2 regions of the Amycolatopsis sp. FU40 genome follow, and region 1 is predicted to be linked to the other one. Evidence: riboswitches for the same ligand, from Rfam matches in the RefSeq annotation. Region 1 holds a riboswitch; the other holds the start of a gene.
What was found. Region 1 has a riboswitch for S-adenosylmethionine ahead of L3Q65_RS20015 (aminotransferase class V-fold PLP-dependent enzyme). Riboswitches for the same ligand answer to the same signal wherever they lie in the genome.

Region 1 (7,450 bases):
ATCGGCGAGACGATGCAGTCGCAGGGGCTCGAAGGGGAACAGCTTTCCGTGCAACTGCTGGAGGTCCAGGATCCCGCCGACTTCCTCTTCGGCGCGGCGGGCTACCGGCTCGAGGACGGCGAGCGCGCGGTCGTCGTGCACACCGAGATCACCAATCGCGGGCCGATCCCGTTCGCGTCGCTGCCCGACAACTACCTGGAACTCGTCACCGACAGCGGCGAGACCATCGCGAAGGCCCCGGTTTCGCTGACCTCCCGGCCGCCGCACAAGATCGGCGTGCAGCCGGGCGAGACGCTCGGCGGGCACACCGTCTACGTGCTTCCCACCGCGACCCGCGTGGTCTCGGTGCGCTGGAGCCCCCGGCCCGAGCCAGACGAGCGCACCTTGACCTGGGCCGTCGGCTAGCCGGCTCGTGAGGGTTCATGCCGGTTGGAACCGGCAAAAACACTCACGAGGCCACTAGTTCCCGTCGCGCAGGATCTCCAGCGCACTCGCCAGATCGTCGGGGTACTCCGCCTCGAACTCCACCCACCGGCCGTCCGCGGGATGCGCGAAACCGAGCGTCCGCGCGTGCAGCCACTGCCGCGTCAGGCCGAGTTTCCTGGCCAGCACCGGGTCCGCCCCGTAGGTCAGGTCGCCCGCGCACGGGTGGCGCAGCGCGGAGAAGTGCACGCGGATCTGGTGCGTGCGGCCGGTTTCCAGCTTCACGTGCGCCAGCGAAGCCGCCCGGAACGCCTCGACTACCTCGTAGTGCGTGACGCTCGGCCGTCCGCCCGCGACGACCGCGAACTTGTAGTCGTGCCGCGGATGGCGGTCGATCGGAGCGTCGATGGTGCCGCGCGTCGGATCCGGGTGGCCCTGCACGACAGCGTGGTAGCCCTTGTCGACGGTCCGTTCCTTGAACGCCCGCTTCAGCACGGTGTACGCGTGTTCGCTCTTCGCCACCACCATCACCCCGGTGGTGCCCGCGTCGAGGCGGTGCACGACGCCCTGTCGTTCGGCCGCGCCGGAGGTCGAGATGCGCAGCCCGGCCGCGGCGAGGCCGCCGACGACCGTCGGGCCGGTCCAGCCGGGACTGGGGTGCACGGCGACGCCGACCGGTTTCGAAATCACCACGATGTCGTCGTCATCGTGCAGGATCTTCATGCCTTCGACCGGCTCCGCGACGATTTCCGCCGGACGTTCCGGTTCCGGCAGCGTCACCTCCAGCAGTCCGCCCGCGGCCAGCCGGTCCGATTTGCCCGCCGGACGGCCGTCGAGGAGCACGTCGCCCGCCGCGGCGAGGTCCGCGACCGCGGTGCGGGACAGGCCGAGCAGTTTGGCGAGGCCGGCGTCGACGCGCATCCCGTCGAGCCCGTCGGGGACGGGCAGCATGCGCGCGCTCACTCGGATTCCTTCTTCTTGCCGCGGGTGGAGGTGCCGTCGTAGTCCTTGCCGAGCAGGGACAGCAGCACGATCAGCGCGCCGCCGACGCAGATCGCGGAGTCGGCGATGTTGAAGATCGCGAAGCCCTGGCCGTTGGGCGCGAACGCGGAGATGAAGTCGACGACGTGGCCGCGCAGCGGTCCCGGCTCGCGGAAGAACCGGTCGGTCAGGTTGCCGAGCGCGCCGGCGAGCACGAGCCCGAGGCCGATCGCCCAGCCGACCGAGCGCAGCCTGCGCGAGATCCACACGATCGCGATCACGACGCCGATCGCGACCAGCGCGAGCACCCACGTCATGCCGGTCGCCATCGAGAACGCGGCTCCCGGGTTGCGGATGACCTGCAAGTAGATCAGCCCGCCGAGGATCGGCTTCGGCTCCTTGCCCTCGAGGTTGGCGACGACGAGGTTCTTCGTGATCAGGTCGATCGCCCACAGCAGCGCCGCGACCGCGAACACCACCCAGACGCGCCGCTTGGGCAGCGGCACGGCGTCCTCGGCAGCCTCCCGCTCAGGCGGTTCCGCAGACGGCTCGACCTCGGATTCGGACGGCGAAGGATCGGTGCTCACACCCCCATTGTCCACAACCGCGCCCGAGCAGGTCACAGCGGCCGAATTCAGTCGCCCCGCACGCCCCTCGCCCGCCATCATCGGCTCCGTGCCCGCCGACATCCCCAGCCCCGCCGCGGCCGCGGCCTGGATCGCCCTCGACCTCTCTCCCACCGACGACCTCCCGCTCTGGGCAGCCCACTGGCTGGCCGACGGCGAGGACGGCGAGCACCTGCGCCGTCTGGCGGGCCTGTCCCGCACCGAACCGCGGGAGATCCACGACGTGCAGGAGGCGGCCTTGGCCGACTGCCGCACTCCCATTCCCGCGGTGGCCGACGCGGCTGACGCCGCGTTCACCCATCTGGCCCGGCTGTTGCTCAACGGCCAGCTCAGCGAACGCGGCCTGCTGAACGACCTGCACGCGATCATCTTCCGCACTGTGTTTAATGGCGTCGGCTCCGCCGCCGCGGCGGGATCGCCCTTAAGCCGATCCCGCGTTGTGGTCAAGTTTCCTGCCGCGCCAGGCCCAGCACCCCCGCGCCGTCAGGCGCAGAACGGCGGCAGCTCCCGCGTGTCCCCGACCGGCGCCCACCGCCCGTCCACCTTCGCGTACTCCCACCGGGCTCCCCGGGCCACGATCTGCCGCAGCGCGAGCACCAACCGGTCCACGTGCTCTTCGGTGCTCCCCAGCCCGAGGCTCACCCGAACCGCCTGCTGGCCCTCGCTCCCGGCTTCACGGATCAACCGCCGGGCGGCCACGTGCGCGCAAAACGCCCCGTCCCGCACGCCGATCCCGTACTCAGCCGACAGCACCGCGGCCAGCCAGCCCGGCTCGAAGCCGTCGACCACGAAGCTCACCGTGCCGACCCGGTCCACCGGCGCGTCAAAGAACCGCAGCTCGGCAAATCCGGGCAAGCCCTCGAGCCCCTTGCGGAGCCGCTCCAGCAACGCAGCCTCGTGCGAACCCACGGCATCCCACTGAGCCGCCAGCTGCTCGCACGCCACCCCAAGCGCATACACGCCAACGGTATTCGGCGACCCGGCCTCGTGCCGCTCCTCGCCGCTGTTCCACACCACGGCTTCCTCGGTCACCAGCTTCGTAGCACCGCCACCGGCCAGGTACGGCTCCGCGGCACGCAGCCAGTCGCTGCGGCCGATCAGCGCGCCAGCCCCGAACGGGGCGTAGAGCTTGTGCCCGGACAGCGCGACGTAGTCGACATCCAGCTCCCGCAACGAAATCCGCCGATGCGGAGCGAGCTGCGCGGCATCCAGGGCCACCCGGGCGCCGTGTTTCCGGGCCACCGCGGCGATCTCGGCGACCGGCAGCAGTTCGCCAGTCACATTGGAGGCACCAGCGACGACCACCAATCGCGGCCCCTGCGGGCATTCCGCCAGCGCTTCGTCCACAACGGACACCGCGGCGAGCCGGGTCCGCGGCAACTGCACGCGCCGGACGTTCGGACCCCGCCACGGCAGCAGCGCCGCGTGGTGCTCACTGTCGAACACGACCACGGAAGTCTTGCGCGGCAACGCCTTCGCCAGCAGGTTGAACGCGTCAGTGGTGTTGCGCGTGAAGATCACCGAGTCGCCGGTGCGCGCGTCCACGAACCGGCGCAACACGTCCCGGGTCCGTTCGTACAGCCGCGTCGAGACCTGCGAAGCGAAGCCCGCGCCGCGATGCACGCTGGCATACCAGGGAAGGAACTCGTCGACCGCCGTGCGCACCGCGTCCAGACACGGCGCGCTCGCCGCGTGGTCGAGGTTGGCGTAGCCGATGTCGCCGCCGGTCACCAGCGGGACCCGCAGCGTCGCACCAGCGACAGCGGGAACAGCAGCGACAACAGTTTCCGTGGACCGGTCGAGTGCGAGAGTCATGACGGCGCCTCCTCGGCGTTCCGGGGGACCCCCGGCGAGGGGCCCGCGCTTGCCCGCCGCACTGCGCGACCGGCCTGGTCCTCACCCGGGGCACCCCACCGCGGTAGGAGGGTTGCCGGCCAGCAAGCCGGGGCTTCGCGCTGGCACTCATGACCTGAACCCGACGATAGCGGAAAACTCGCGCGGGAAACCAGACCCGTCCCGTGATCTGAGACGGCAGTCACAAGTAGTGTCCACAAAGGACAGAAGGATCAGGCCCCGGATTCCCCGTGCCAGCGGGCGAGGCGGCCGGCCCGGTCGACGGCCCGGATGCGCCGTTCGGTCGCGTCGCGGTCGGCGGCGGTCGTGACCACCAGAAGCTGGTCCTCGACCTGCAATCGGCTCGTTTTCTGCGGGGTGAAGCCCGTCCCGCCGCGGACCACGAGGCTGACCGTCGCCCCGGCGGGCAGCCGCAGCTCGGACAGGTACACGCCGTGCAGCTTCGACCCCTTCTGGATGCGCACCTGCAGCAGTTCCGCGCCGAGTTCGTCGAGCGGCGCGGCGTCGACCTCGATCTCGTGCGCCTGCGTCGCCTTCGCCAGCCCGAGGATCCGCGCGAGCGGGCTGAGCGTCGCGCCCTGCAGCACGGTGAGCACGATGACGAGCACGAAAACCGCGTCCACCAGCCGTTGCGCGCCGGGCACGCCTTCCGACAGCGGGATCATCGCGAGCACGATCGGCACCGCACCGCGCAGGCCCGCCCAGGACAGGAACGTCTGCTCCCGCCACGGCAAGCGGAACGGCAGCAGCGACAGGACCACCGAGAGCGGCCGGGCGAGCAGCAGCACCACCGCGCCCGCGACGAGGCCCGGGACGAGCGCTTCGAGCAGCCGGGTCGGCGACGCGAAGAGGCCGAGCAGCACGAAGAGCCCGATCTGCGCGAGCCAGCCGAGCCCTTCGGCGAACGACAGGGTGTCCGACCGGTGCGGCAGCTTGGAATTCCCCAGCACCAGACCGGCGACGTACGTGGCGAGCAGGCCGGACGCGTGCGCCAGCTGGCCCGAGGAGTACGCGAGCACGCACACCGCGACCGTGGCGAGCGGGTACAGGCCGGTCGCCGGGAGCGCGGCCCGGCGCAGCGCCTGCGCGCCCAGCCAGCCGAACGCGAGGCCGAGCGCGAGGCCGGTGAGCAGTTCGTAGACCACCAGCAGCGGCAGCGACCAGTCGACCGCCTCGCCGGACGCGAGCACTACGACCGCGATGTAGGCGGGCGCGTCGTTGATGCCGGATTCCAGCTCCAGCGCGCCGACGACCCGTTTGCCGACCCCGGCCGTGCGCAGCACGGAGAACACCGCCGCGGCGTCGGTGGACGCGAGGACCGCGCCCCACAGCAGGGAAAGCCGCCAGTCGAGGCCGAGCAGCCAGTGCAATGCCGCGCCGGTGACCGCGATGCTGATCACCACGGCCACTGTGGACAGCAGGATTCCGGGCCCCAGCGAGGGTTTCACCGCGGACCAGCGCGTGGTGAGCCCGCCCTCGGTGAGGATCAGGACGAGCGCGGCGAGCCCGAGGGACTGGGTGAGCGCCGGATTGTCGAAGCGGATGCCGAACCCGGCCTCGCCGAGCACGACGCCGATCCCGAGATACAGCAGCAGCGACGGGAATCCGAGCCGGATGGACACGCGCACCGCGACGACCGAGACGACCAGAACCAGCGCTCCGACGCCCAGCACCATGGGAAGCTCGTCCACTCGCCCGCCTCCCTCCCGTCGCCCGCAGGCGTCCAGAATAGTGAGGCAGTGTCCGGTTCCCGAGCGCGCACCACCGGTCCGGGGGACCTCGCAGGTGTGTTACGACGCCTCGGCGGCACTCACCGTCGCGAGATCGACACCCAGCGCGGCGAACGGGCCCCTCGCGCCCGGCAGGACGCGGACCGCGCGCTGCTGGTCCCGCGTCAGCCAGCCCGCCTCGACCGCCCGCTCCAGCACCGCCGCCGGAACCGCGCCGGCGAGGTGCTCCCGCCGCTCTGTCCAATCCAGACAGTCGCGCAGCAGCGGCCGCCGCGGCCGATCCGGCACGGTGACGCCGAGACCGGCCAGGACGTCGCGTCCGGCGTCGGTGAGCGCGAGCCCGTCCGACACGTCGATCAGGCCCCGTTCGACCATCCCGTCCCGCAAAGCGACGCCGAGCGTCCCGGCCAAATGGTCGTAGCAACTGCGCGCGAACGACAACCGCTGCACCCGCAACGAAGTCCGCAGCCCGGACGGCCGTTTCAGTTCGGCATGCTGCGCCAAATGCTCGATCAGCTCCGCGACCCGCGGATTCGCCAGCCGCACGTACGCGTGCCGCCCCTGCTTCACCCGGGCGACGAACCCGGCCTCGGCCAGCCGTGTCACGTGCTCGCTCGCCGTCGAGACCGCGATCCGCGCCGCGGCGGCCAGTTCGCCCACCGTCCAGGCACGGCCGTCGAGCAGGGCGAGACACATAGTCGCGCGGCTCGGATCGGCGAGCACAGCGGCGACTTCGGCCAGTGCGACGGTTTCCATGTCCCTACGGTAGAACGGCGACACTTCGGCCGCGGCCGAACTGACGTTTGCTCAGCAGCCGTGGCGTGCGCCCCCGCCGCACACCCGGGCTCCTGGAGGCGGCTCGTGAGTGCTGATCGCGGTAAGAACCGTGATCAGCACTCACGAGCCCCTACAGCGCGTCGAGGAACTTCGCGCCCAGCGAGACGGCCGGTTTGGAGTCGTTGGCGCCCTCCAGGAACACCGCGAACGCCAGGTCGCCGCGGTAGCCGACGAACCAGCCGTGCGCCTCGGCGCCGGACCCGAACTGCGCGGTGCCGGTCTTGCCGAACACCGAGCCGGAGTGCGCCAGGCCGGTCGCCGTGCCGCCGGTCACGACCTCGCGCATCATCCCGCGCAGCGCCGCCAGCACCGAGCCGGACGGCGGCTGGTAGCCGGTGTTGACCTTGGTCCCGCCTTCCCACAGCCGCGGCACGACCGCGTGCCCGGACGCCGCGGTCGCCGCCATCACCGCCGCTCCCATCGGACTGACCTGCACCTTTCCCTGGCCGATGCCGTCCTCGACCTGCTCGTCCGGGCTCGCTGCCGGGTCGACGCGGCCCATTTCGGAGGAAAGGCCCTCGATCCCGAAATCCGCGTTGAGACCGAACTGGGTGGCCGCCTTCGCGAGCCCATCGGCGGGCAGCTGCGACGCGAGCCTGCCGAACGTGGTGTTGCAGGACTTCGCGAACGCCTTGTGCACGGTGGTCGTGCCGAGGTCGAAACCCTCGTTGGAGAGCGTGCGGGTGCCGATCCGGTCGGTCAGCGGGCACGGAACCGAGGAATCCGGCGTGACGAGCCCGGCTTCCAGCGCCGCGGTCGCGGTGACGATCTTGAACGTCGACCCCGGCGCGTACTGGCCGCTGAACGCCGACGCGGCGTTGGTGACGCTGCCGTTCTGCGCCACCGCGAGCAAGTCGCCGGACGACGGCTGGATGGCGACCAGAACGGCCTTGCCGCGATACCCGTCGACCGCTGCCTGGGCCGCGTTCTGCGTCGCGATGCTGAGCCCGGTGGCGGCCGGTTTGCGGTCGCCTTCGGGGTTTCCGAACAGCGCCTCCA
Region 2 (7,450 bases), 420 kb from region 1:
GTCGTCCTGCGCGCCGAAACAGCGGCTGGCCGGGTCTTGCTGACCGGAGACGTCGAACTGGCCGCACAGGCGGATCTGCTCGCCGAGGGCGTCGACCTGCGAGCGGACGTCCTGAAGGTGCCGCATCACGGCTCGCGGTATTCGCTGCCGCAGTTCCTCGCGGCGGTGCGGCCGCGCACGGCGCTGATCAGTGTCGGCGCGGGCAACGGATACGGCCATCCGAGCAAGTCCACAGTGGACGTTCTCGGCACGATGGGAGTGCTGGTCACCCGGACCGATGTGGACGGTGACACCGCCGTCCTGCCGGAAGGAAGCGGCCCGGCGGTTGTGCGCCGGGGCGAGCCGCGGGGTCCCCCGCGGTAGTGCGGAGGACCCCGGGCCGGTGCGTCAGTAGCCGAGCGCCTTGGCGACGGCTTCGGCGGACGGCGGCACGGTGGCCTTCGGGCCGATGTGGTTCTCGACCGCGTCGAGGGTCTTGAGGCCGTCGCCGGTGATGAGGAGGACGGTTTCGGCGTCCGGGTCGAGCTTGCCGGTTTCGACGAGCTTCTTCGCGGTCGCCACGGTGACGCCGCCCGCGGTTTCGGTGAAGATGCCTTCGGTGCGCGCGAGCAGCCGGATGCCTTCGACGACCTCTTCGTCGGTGACGTCCTCGATCGCGCCGCCGGTGCGGTTGACCACGTCGAGCACGTACGGGCCGTCGGCCGGGTTGCCGATCGCGAGCGAGCGGGCGATCGTGTCCGGCTTGACCGGCTGGACGACGTCGTGGCCGTTGCGGTACGCGGTGGAGACCGGCGAGCAGCCGGTGGCCTGTGCGCCGAAGACCTTGTACGGGCTGGCGTCCACGAGACCGAGCTGGCCCAGTTCGCGGAAACCCTTGTCCACCTTGGTGAGCTGGGAACCGGAGGCGATCGGCACGACGATCTGCTCGGGGATGCGCCAGCCGAGCTGCTCGGCGACCTCGTAGGCGAGCGTCTTCGAGCCCTCGGAGTAGTACGGGCGGACGTTGACGTTCACGAACGCCCACTTCGGGTGCTCGGCGGCCAGTTCGGTGGCGAGCCGGTTCACGTCGTCGTAGTTGCCGTCGACGGCGATCAGGTCGCCGTCGTAGACGGCGGTGGTGAGGATCTTCGCGCGTTCGAGGCTCTTCGGGATCAGCACGACCGACCGCCAGCCGGCGCGGGCCGCCGCGGCGGCGGTCGCGTTGGCCAGGTTGCCGGTCGACGGACACGCGAGGACCTCGAAACCGAACTCGCGGGCGGCGGCGAGCGCGACGGCGACCACGCGGTCCTTGAACGAGTGCGTCGGGTTGCCGGTGTCGTCCTTGACCCACACGCGCTTGAGGCCGAGTTCCTTCGCGAGCCGGTCGGCGCGGACGAGCCTGGTACAGCCGGGTTCGGTGTTCGGAGTCTCCTCGACGGTCGAGGGGACGGGAAGGAGCTTCTTGTAACGCCAGATGTTGCGCGGGCCCGCCTCGATGTCCTCGCGGCGGACGCGGCCGAAGTCGTAGGCGACCTCGAGCGGCGAGAAGTCTTCGACGGAGACGAATTCCGGAGCGAGCGGCTGCCGGTGCCCTTCTTCCTTCGACACCAGTTCGACGGCCGGACCGAGGTCGATCGTCTTGTTGGCGGAGGTGGCGCTGAGGGCTGCAGTCATCGCGAGGTTCCTTTCCTCATCTGCCCCGCCGAAGCGGGCCGGAATTGGCACCGTGGTCGTCAGCTACCCCGCGATCGCGGGATGACAGGCTGTACGCCGGTTGCCGGGGCTTCGTCGGGCCGTTCCCTCTGCCCCTCTGGATGAGCGGTATTCGGTTGTCGGAGCGCCGGTGGGCGCGTCCTCGGCTACACCGTACGACATCCCGATCAGCTCGTGCCACGGAGGCGGCCCACATCACCGGAGCGGACGGCCCGGCGGCCGGGTGAGAAGATGGCCGGGTGACCACCGCACCCGCGCCGCTGCACCTCGTCACGGGCGAGGAAGAACTGCTCATCGAACGGGCTGTGCGAGCGTCTCTCGACGCGGCCAAGGCCGCGGACCCGACGGCGGACCTCACGCGCATGCGGGTGTCCGATCTCACACCGCCCGTGCTGGCCGAGCTGGTGAGCCCTTCGCTGTTCGCCGAGGGGCGCGTCATCGTGCTGGAGTCGGCGCAGGACATCTCGCAGGAGCTGTCCGACGCGGTCCTCGCATACGTGAAGGCACCCGCCGACGGCATCGTCCTCGTGGTCGTGCACAGCGGCGGCGGGCGGAGCAAGGCTGCCAAGGCACTGCCGGGCGCGCTGAAAAAAGCGGGCGCGGAAATCACCGAATGCCCCAAGCTCACCAAGCCGGCCGAGCGCGAGGCGTTCGTCCGCAACGAGGTGCGCCGAGCGGGCGGCAAGATCGACGCCGCGGGGCTGATGGCGCTGCTCGACTCGGTCGGTTCGGACCTGCGCGAGCTGTCCTCGGCGGCGACGCAGCTGGTCGCCGACACCGGGGGAGTCGTCGACGAGCAGGCGGTCCGCCGCTACCACACCGGACGCGCCGACGTGACCGGCTTCGCGGTGGCTGAGAAGGCCGTCGCGGGCGACCGGGCAGCCGCGATGGAGTCGCTGCAGTGGGCGATGCAGCTGGGCGTCCCGCACGTCCTGGTGGCCGACGCGCTGGCCGACGCGGTCCGCACGATCGCTCGCGTGTCCGCGGCCGGGCGCGGCAACCCGAACCAGATGGCGGGCGAACTGGGCATGCCGCCGTGGAAGATCCGCAAGGCGCAAGGGCAGTCCCGCGGCTGGGGCCAGGACGGCCTGGCGACCGCGATGCGCGTCGTGGCGCGGCTGAACGCCGAGGTCAAGGGCGCGGCGGCCGATGCGAACTACGCGCTGCAGCGCGCGGTCCTCGACGTGGTCGCGGCCAAGGGAGACCGCTGAGTTTCAAGGCGCCTGCCGCCGCGACCGTTCCTCCGGAGCCGGAGCCGGAGCCGGAGCCGGAGCCGGAGCCGGAGCCGGAGCCGGAGCCGGAGCCGTCCCCTGCTCAGCACACGGAAAAGGCCCGGCAGCCAAAGCCGCCGGGCCTTCCGGAAAGACTGCGCTCAGAGCTGGTTCGCGCGCTTCGCGAGAGCCGACTTCTTGTTCGCGGCCTGGTTGGCGTGGATGACGCCCTTGGTGACGGCCTTGTCGAGCTTGCGAGCGGCGTCGCGCTGCAGTTCGAGGGCCTTGTCCTTGTCACCGGCGTCGGCGGCCTCGCGGAACTTGCGGATCGCGGTCTTCACCGAGGACCGGATCGCCAGGTTGCGCTGCCGCGCCTTCTCGTTCGTCGTGATGCGCTTGACCTGCGACTTGATGTTGGCCATGGAGGCGTTCCTCTTTCACTCGGTGAAGGTCGCTGCCGCGTTTCGTGTGGCTCCGGATCAGTCCCGAGGGACTGCCGGGTTTCCTCCCTGACGGAATGCCGCACGGCAACAGTCGAAAATCTTAACAGCCCTGCTCGCGGCGCTGGAGACGGCCCCGGAGCCGGCAACCGTTCGGCGTTCCGTCCGCGGCTCGGTTACGGTGGATCTCGGTAGTGCCTAGGGTTCCGTCGCCTGCCCGTGGTCCCGCGGAGCGGGTCGCGAAAGACAACGAGGGCGGGCGGGCCTGGTCCGAGCGGCACCTTCGGCGGGACACCGAGCCCTGCCGTTCATCTGACGGGACAAAAGCCTGGAGGACCCGGTCTTCAGCGTGCGCTGAAAACCTGAAAGGGTCGCAGATGAACACCTCTGCCCTCGCCATGGTCCTCGTCGCCGCCGTCGTGCACGCCGCGTGGAACCTCGCCGCCAAACGGGTTTCCGGCGGCGGTCCGCGATTCGTCTGGCTCTACTACACGGTTTCTGCCGCAGCGATGCTCCCGGCGATCGCGGTCGCGCTGGCAGTCGAACCGGAGCGTCCACAATGGACGTGGCTGTTCGCCGCGCTGGGCACCGCGGTGCTGCACGTGGTGTACGGGATCGTGCTGCAGCGCGGCTACGAGGTCGGCGACCTGTCGATCGTCTACCCGCTGGCCCGCGGCACCGGGCCGCTGGTGTCGGTGCTCGTGGCTGTCACGGTCCTCGGCGAACGGCCCGGCGTGCTCGGGCTGGTCGGTGCCTTCCTCGTCGTCGCGGGAGTGCTGGTGATCAGCGTCGGCGGCAGCAGCGGCGACGCGAACGCTCGCCGTGCCGGAGTGTTTTACGGCGTCGCCACCGGAACGGTCATCGCGGCTTACACGCTCTGGGACGCGCACTCGGTCACGTCGCTCGGCGTGCCTCCGCTCGTCTACTTCGGCGGCGGCGCGATCGGCCAGAGCATCCTGCTCGCGCCGTCCGCCGCCCGCGGCCGGTCCGAGGTCAAGCGGCTGTGGCGGGACCACCGGCGCGAGGTGCTGATCGTCGGGCTCGCTTCGCCCGCCGGATACCTGCTCGTCCTGTACGCCCTGCGGATCGCGCCGGTCAGCCTCGTCGCGCCGGCGCGCGAGTTGTCGATCGTCTTCGGCGGGGTCGCGGCCTGGCTCGTGCTCCGCGAGCGCAACGCGGTCCGCCGCCTCGCCGGATCGCTGGTGGTGCTGGCCGGGATCGCTGCGATTGCGGTCGCCTGAGCCGCTCGGGTAGGCAGGAGCCATGGACGTACTGAGCAGCCGGGTGCTGATCCACCCCCGCGACCACGAGGTGTCCACCGCGTTCTACCGCGATGCCCTCGGCCTCGCGATCGAGCGCGAGTTCCCCGGCGGCACGCGGTTCTTCGCCGGCGGCGGGTCGATCGAGGTGGTCGGCACGGGCGAGGCGGGGCCCGGTCCGGACGTCAATCTTTTCCTCCAGGTCCGCGATCTCCCGGCGACGCTGGCCGAACTCGCCGGACGCGGGGTCGAACCGGTGCGCGAGGCCCGGCGCGAGCCGTGGGGCACCGACGAGGCGTGGATCGCCGACCCGGACGGGCTGCGGATCGTGCTCGTCGAGGTCCCGGAGGACCATCCGTTGCGCCGCGACCAGCGCTAGGCCGGTTTCACGGCCCGGAGCTGGGCGGCGAGCGCGGCGAACCCCGGCGGGTCCCAGGTCCAGGTCTGCAGGTCGGTGAATCCCGCGGCGGCGGCTTCGCCGGCCAGTTCGTGCCGCGTCACCGGAAGCCACTTCTCGTGCGCCGAAAGCAGCAGCCGCCCGCCCGGCCGCAGCACGCGGAACAGTTCGGCGAAGGCCGCCGGGCGGTCTTCCCAGAACTGGACGTTGTTCACGGTCAGCACGACGTCCGCGGACGCGTTCGCGCAACCGGTCCGGGCCGCGCTGCCCGCGCGCACCTCGGCGCGGTCTCCGCAGCGGTCCGTGCAGAGTTCGCGCATCTGCGGGGAGGGTTCGACGCCGATCACCTCGCCGGCGAGTTTGCTCGCCGCGTCGAGGCCGACTCCGGGGCCGGGGCCGATGACGAGCACGGTCTCGTCGGGTTCGAGGCGGGCGAGGCCGACGACGCGGTGCTCGGTCGCGGCGTTGCCGATCGCCATCAGCTTGCCGCCGAGCCTGCCCAGCAGCCCGCTGGGATGGCCGAAGGCCCGGTCGAGGGCGGCGTCGAGGACGCCGGGACCGGGCGGCGAGGGGGAGGGTGAAGTGCTCATGCTTCGAGGTCATCACGAGTCGCGCGGGGCCGCATCGGGGATGACCCCCACCCGCACCCGGAGGTCCATGGGACGATGGGGTACGGACATCCCCCACCATCCCGAGGACAGCCCGAGTGACAGCGCCCAAGACGTTCGCCGACACCACCTTCACGCCGCCGGAGTTGATCCGCAACTTCTGCATCATCGCCCACATCGACCACGGCAAGTCGACGCTGGCGGACCGGATGCTGCAGCTGACCGGCGTCGTCGAGGAGCGAGCCATGCGCGCGCAGTACCTCGACCGCATGGACATCGAGCGGGAACGCGGCATCACGATCAAGGCCCAGAACGTCCGGCTGCCCTGGCAGGTGGACGGCAAGGACCACGTCCTGCACCTGATCGACACGCCCGGCCACGTGGACTTCACCTACGAGGTCTCGCGGGCGCTGGAGGCGTGCGAGGGCGCGATCCTGCTGGTCGACGCCGCGCAGGGGATCGAGGCGCAGACGCTCGCGAACCTGTACCTCGCGCTCGAGAACGACCTGCACATCATCCCGGTGCTGAACAAGATCGACCTGCCCTCGGCGGACCCGGAGAAGTACGCGGCGGAGATCGCGCACATCATCGGCTGCGAGCCCTCGGACGTGCTGCGCGTGTCGGCGAAGACCGGCATGGGCGTGACCGAGCTGCTGGACGAATGCGTGCGCCAGGTCCCGCCGCCGGTGGGCGACGCGGACGCGCCCGCCCGCGCGATGATCTTCGACTCGGTCTACGACACCTACCGCGGCGTCGTGACGTACATCCGCGTGGTGGACGGCAAGATCACGCCGCGCGAGAAGATCAAGATGATGTCGACCGGCGCGACGCACGAACTGCTCGAGGTCGGGATCATCTCGCCGGAGCCGAAGGCCAGCAAGGGACTCGGCGTCGGCGAGGTCGGCTACCTGATCACCGGCGTGAAAGACGTGCGCCAGTCGAAGGTCGGCGACACCGTGACGTCCGAGCGGCACGGCGCGACGGAACCGCTCGCCGGGTACCGCGAACCGAAGCCGATGGTGTTCTCCGGGCTGTACCCGGTGGACGGTTCGGACTACCCCGAGCTGCGCGAGGCGCTGGAGAAGCTGCAGCTCAACGACGCCGCGCTGACCTACGAGCCGGAGACGTCGGTCGCGCTGGGCTTCGGCTTCCGCTGCGGCTTCCTCGGCCTGCTGCACCTGGAGATCACCCGGGACCGGCTGGAGCGCGAGTTCGGCCTCGATCTGATCTCGACCGCGCCGAACGTGGTGTACCGCGTGGTGCTGGAGGACCGCAGCGAGGTCGTCGTCACGAACCCGTCGGACTGGCCGGGCGGGCTCAAGATCTCCGAAGTGCACGAGCCGGTGTCCAAGGTGAGCATCCTCGCGCCGTCGGAGTTCGTGGGCACGATCATGGAGCTGTGCCAGGCGAAGCGCGGCACCCTGCTGGGCATGGACTACCTGTCCGAGGACCGCGTCGAGCTGCGCTACACGATCCCGTTGGCGGAGATCATCTTCGACTTCTTCGACACGCTGAAGTCGCGCACGCGCGGCTACGCGTCGCTCGACTACGAGGAGTCCGGCGAGCAGGTGGCGGACCTGGTGAAGGTCGACATCCTGCTGCAGGGCGAGACGGTGGACGCGTTCTCCGCGATCGTGCACAAGGACGCTGCCTACACGTACGGAAACCGCATGGCGACCCGCCTGCGCGAGCTGATTCCGCGGCAGCAGTTCGAGGTCCCGATCCAGGCGGCGATCGGCTCGCGGATCATCGCGCGCGAAACGATCCGCGCCATCCGCAAGGACGTGCTCGCCAAGTGCTACGGCGGCGACATTTCGCGGAAGCGAAAGCTGCTGGAGAAGCA

Region 2: another riboswitch for S-adenosylmethionine. It lies ahead of thrC (threonine synthase); the one in region 1 lies ahead of L3Q65_RS20015 (aminotransferase class V-fold PLP-dependent enzyme).

The regions. Positions count from the first base shown of each region.
Region 1 is NZ_CP091381.1:4,174,782-4,182,231, forward strand. It holds gene L3Q65_RS20000 (AsnC family protein) at 1-405, shown strand, start outside; gene L3Q65_RS20005 (RluA family pseudouridine synthase) at 460-1,386, opposite strand; gene lspA (signal peptidase II) at 1,383-1,991, opposite strand; gene L3Q65_RS20015 (aminotransferase class V-fold PLP-dependent enzyme) at 2,514-3,845, opposite strand; SAM riboswitch class IV at 3,886-4,000, opposite strand; gene L3Q65_RS20020 (potassium/proton antiporter) at 4,097-5,575, opposite strand; gene L3Q65_RS20025 (helix-turn-helix transcriptional regulator) at 5,675-6,370, opposite strand; gene L3Q65_RS20030 (penicillin-binding transpeptidase domain-containing protein) at 6,522-7,450, opposite strand, start outside.
Region 2 is NZ_CP091381.1:4,598,668-4,606,117, reverse strand. It holds gene L3Q65_RS22020 (ComEC/Rec2 family competence protein) at 1-363, shown strand, start outside; gene thrC (threonine synthase) at 388-1,653, opposite strand; SAM riboswitch class I at 1,667-1,800, opposite strand; gene holA (DNA polymerase III subunit delta) at 1,932-2,903, shown strand; gene rpsT (30S ribosomal protein S20) at 3,065-3,325, opposite strand; gene L3Q65_RS22000 (DMT family transporter) at 3,721-4,584, shown strand; gene L3Q65_RS21995 (VOC family protein) at 4,607-4,981, shown strand; gene L3Q65_RS21990 (class I SAM-dependent methyltransferase) at 4,978-5,589, opposite strand; gene lepA (translation elongation factor 4) at 5,706-7,450, shown strand, end outside.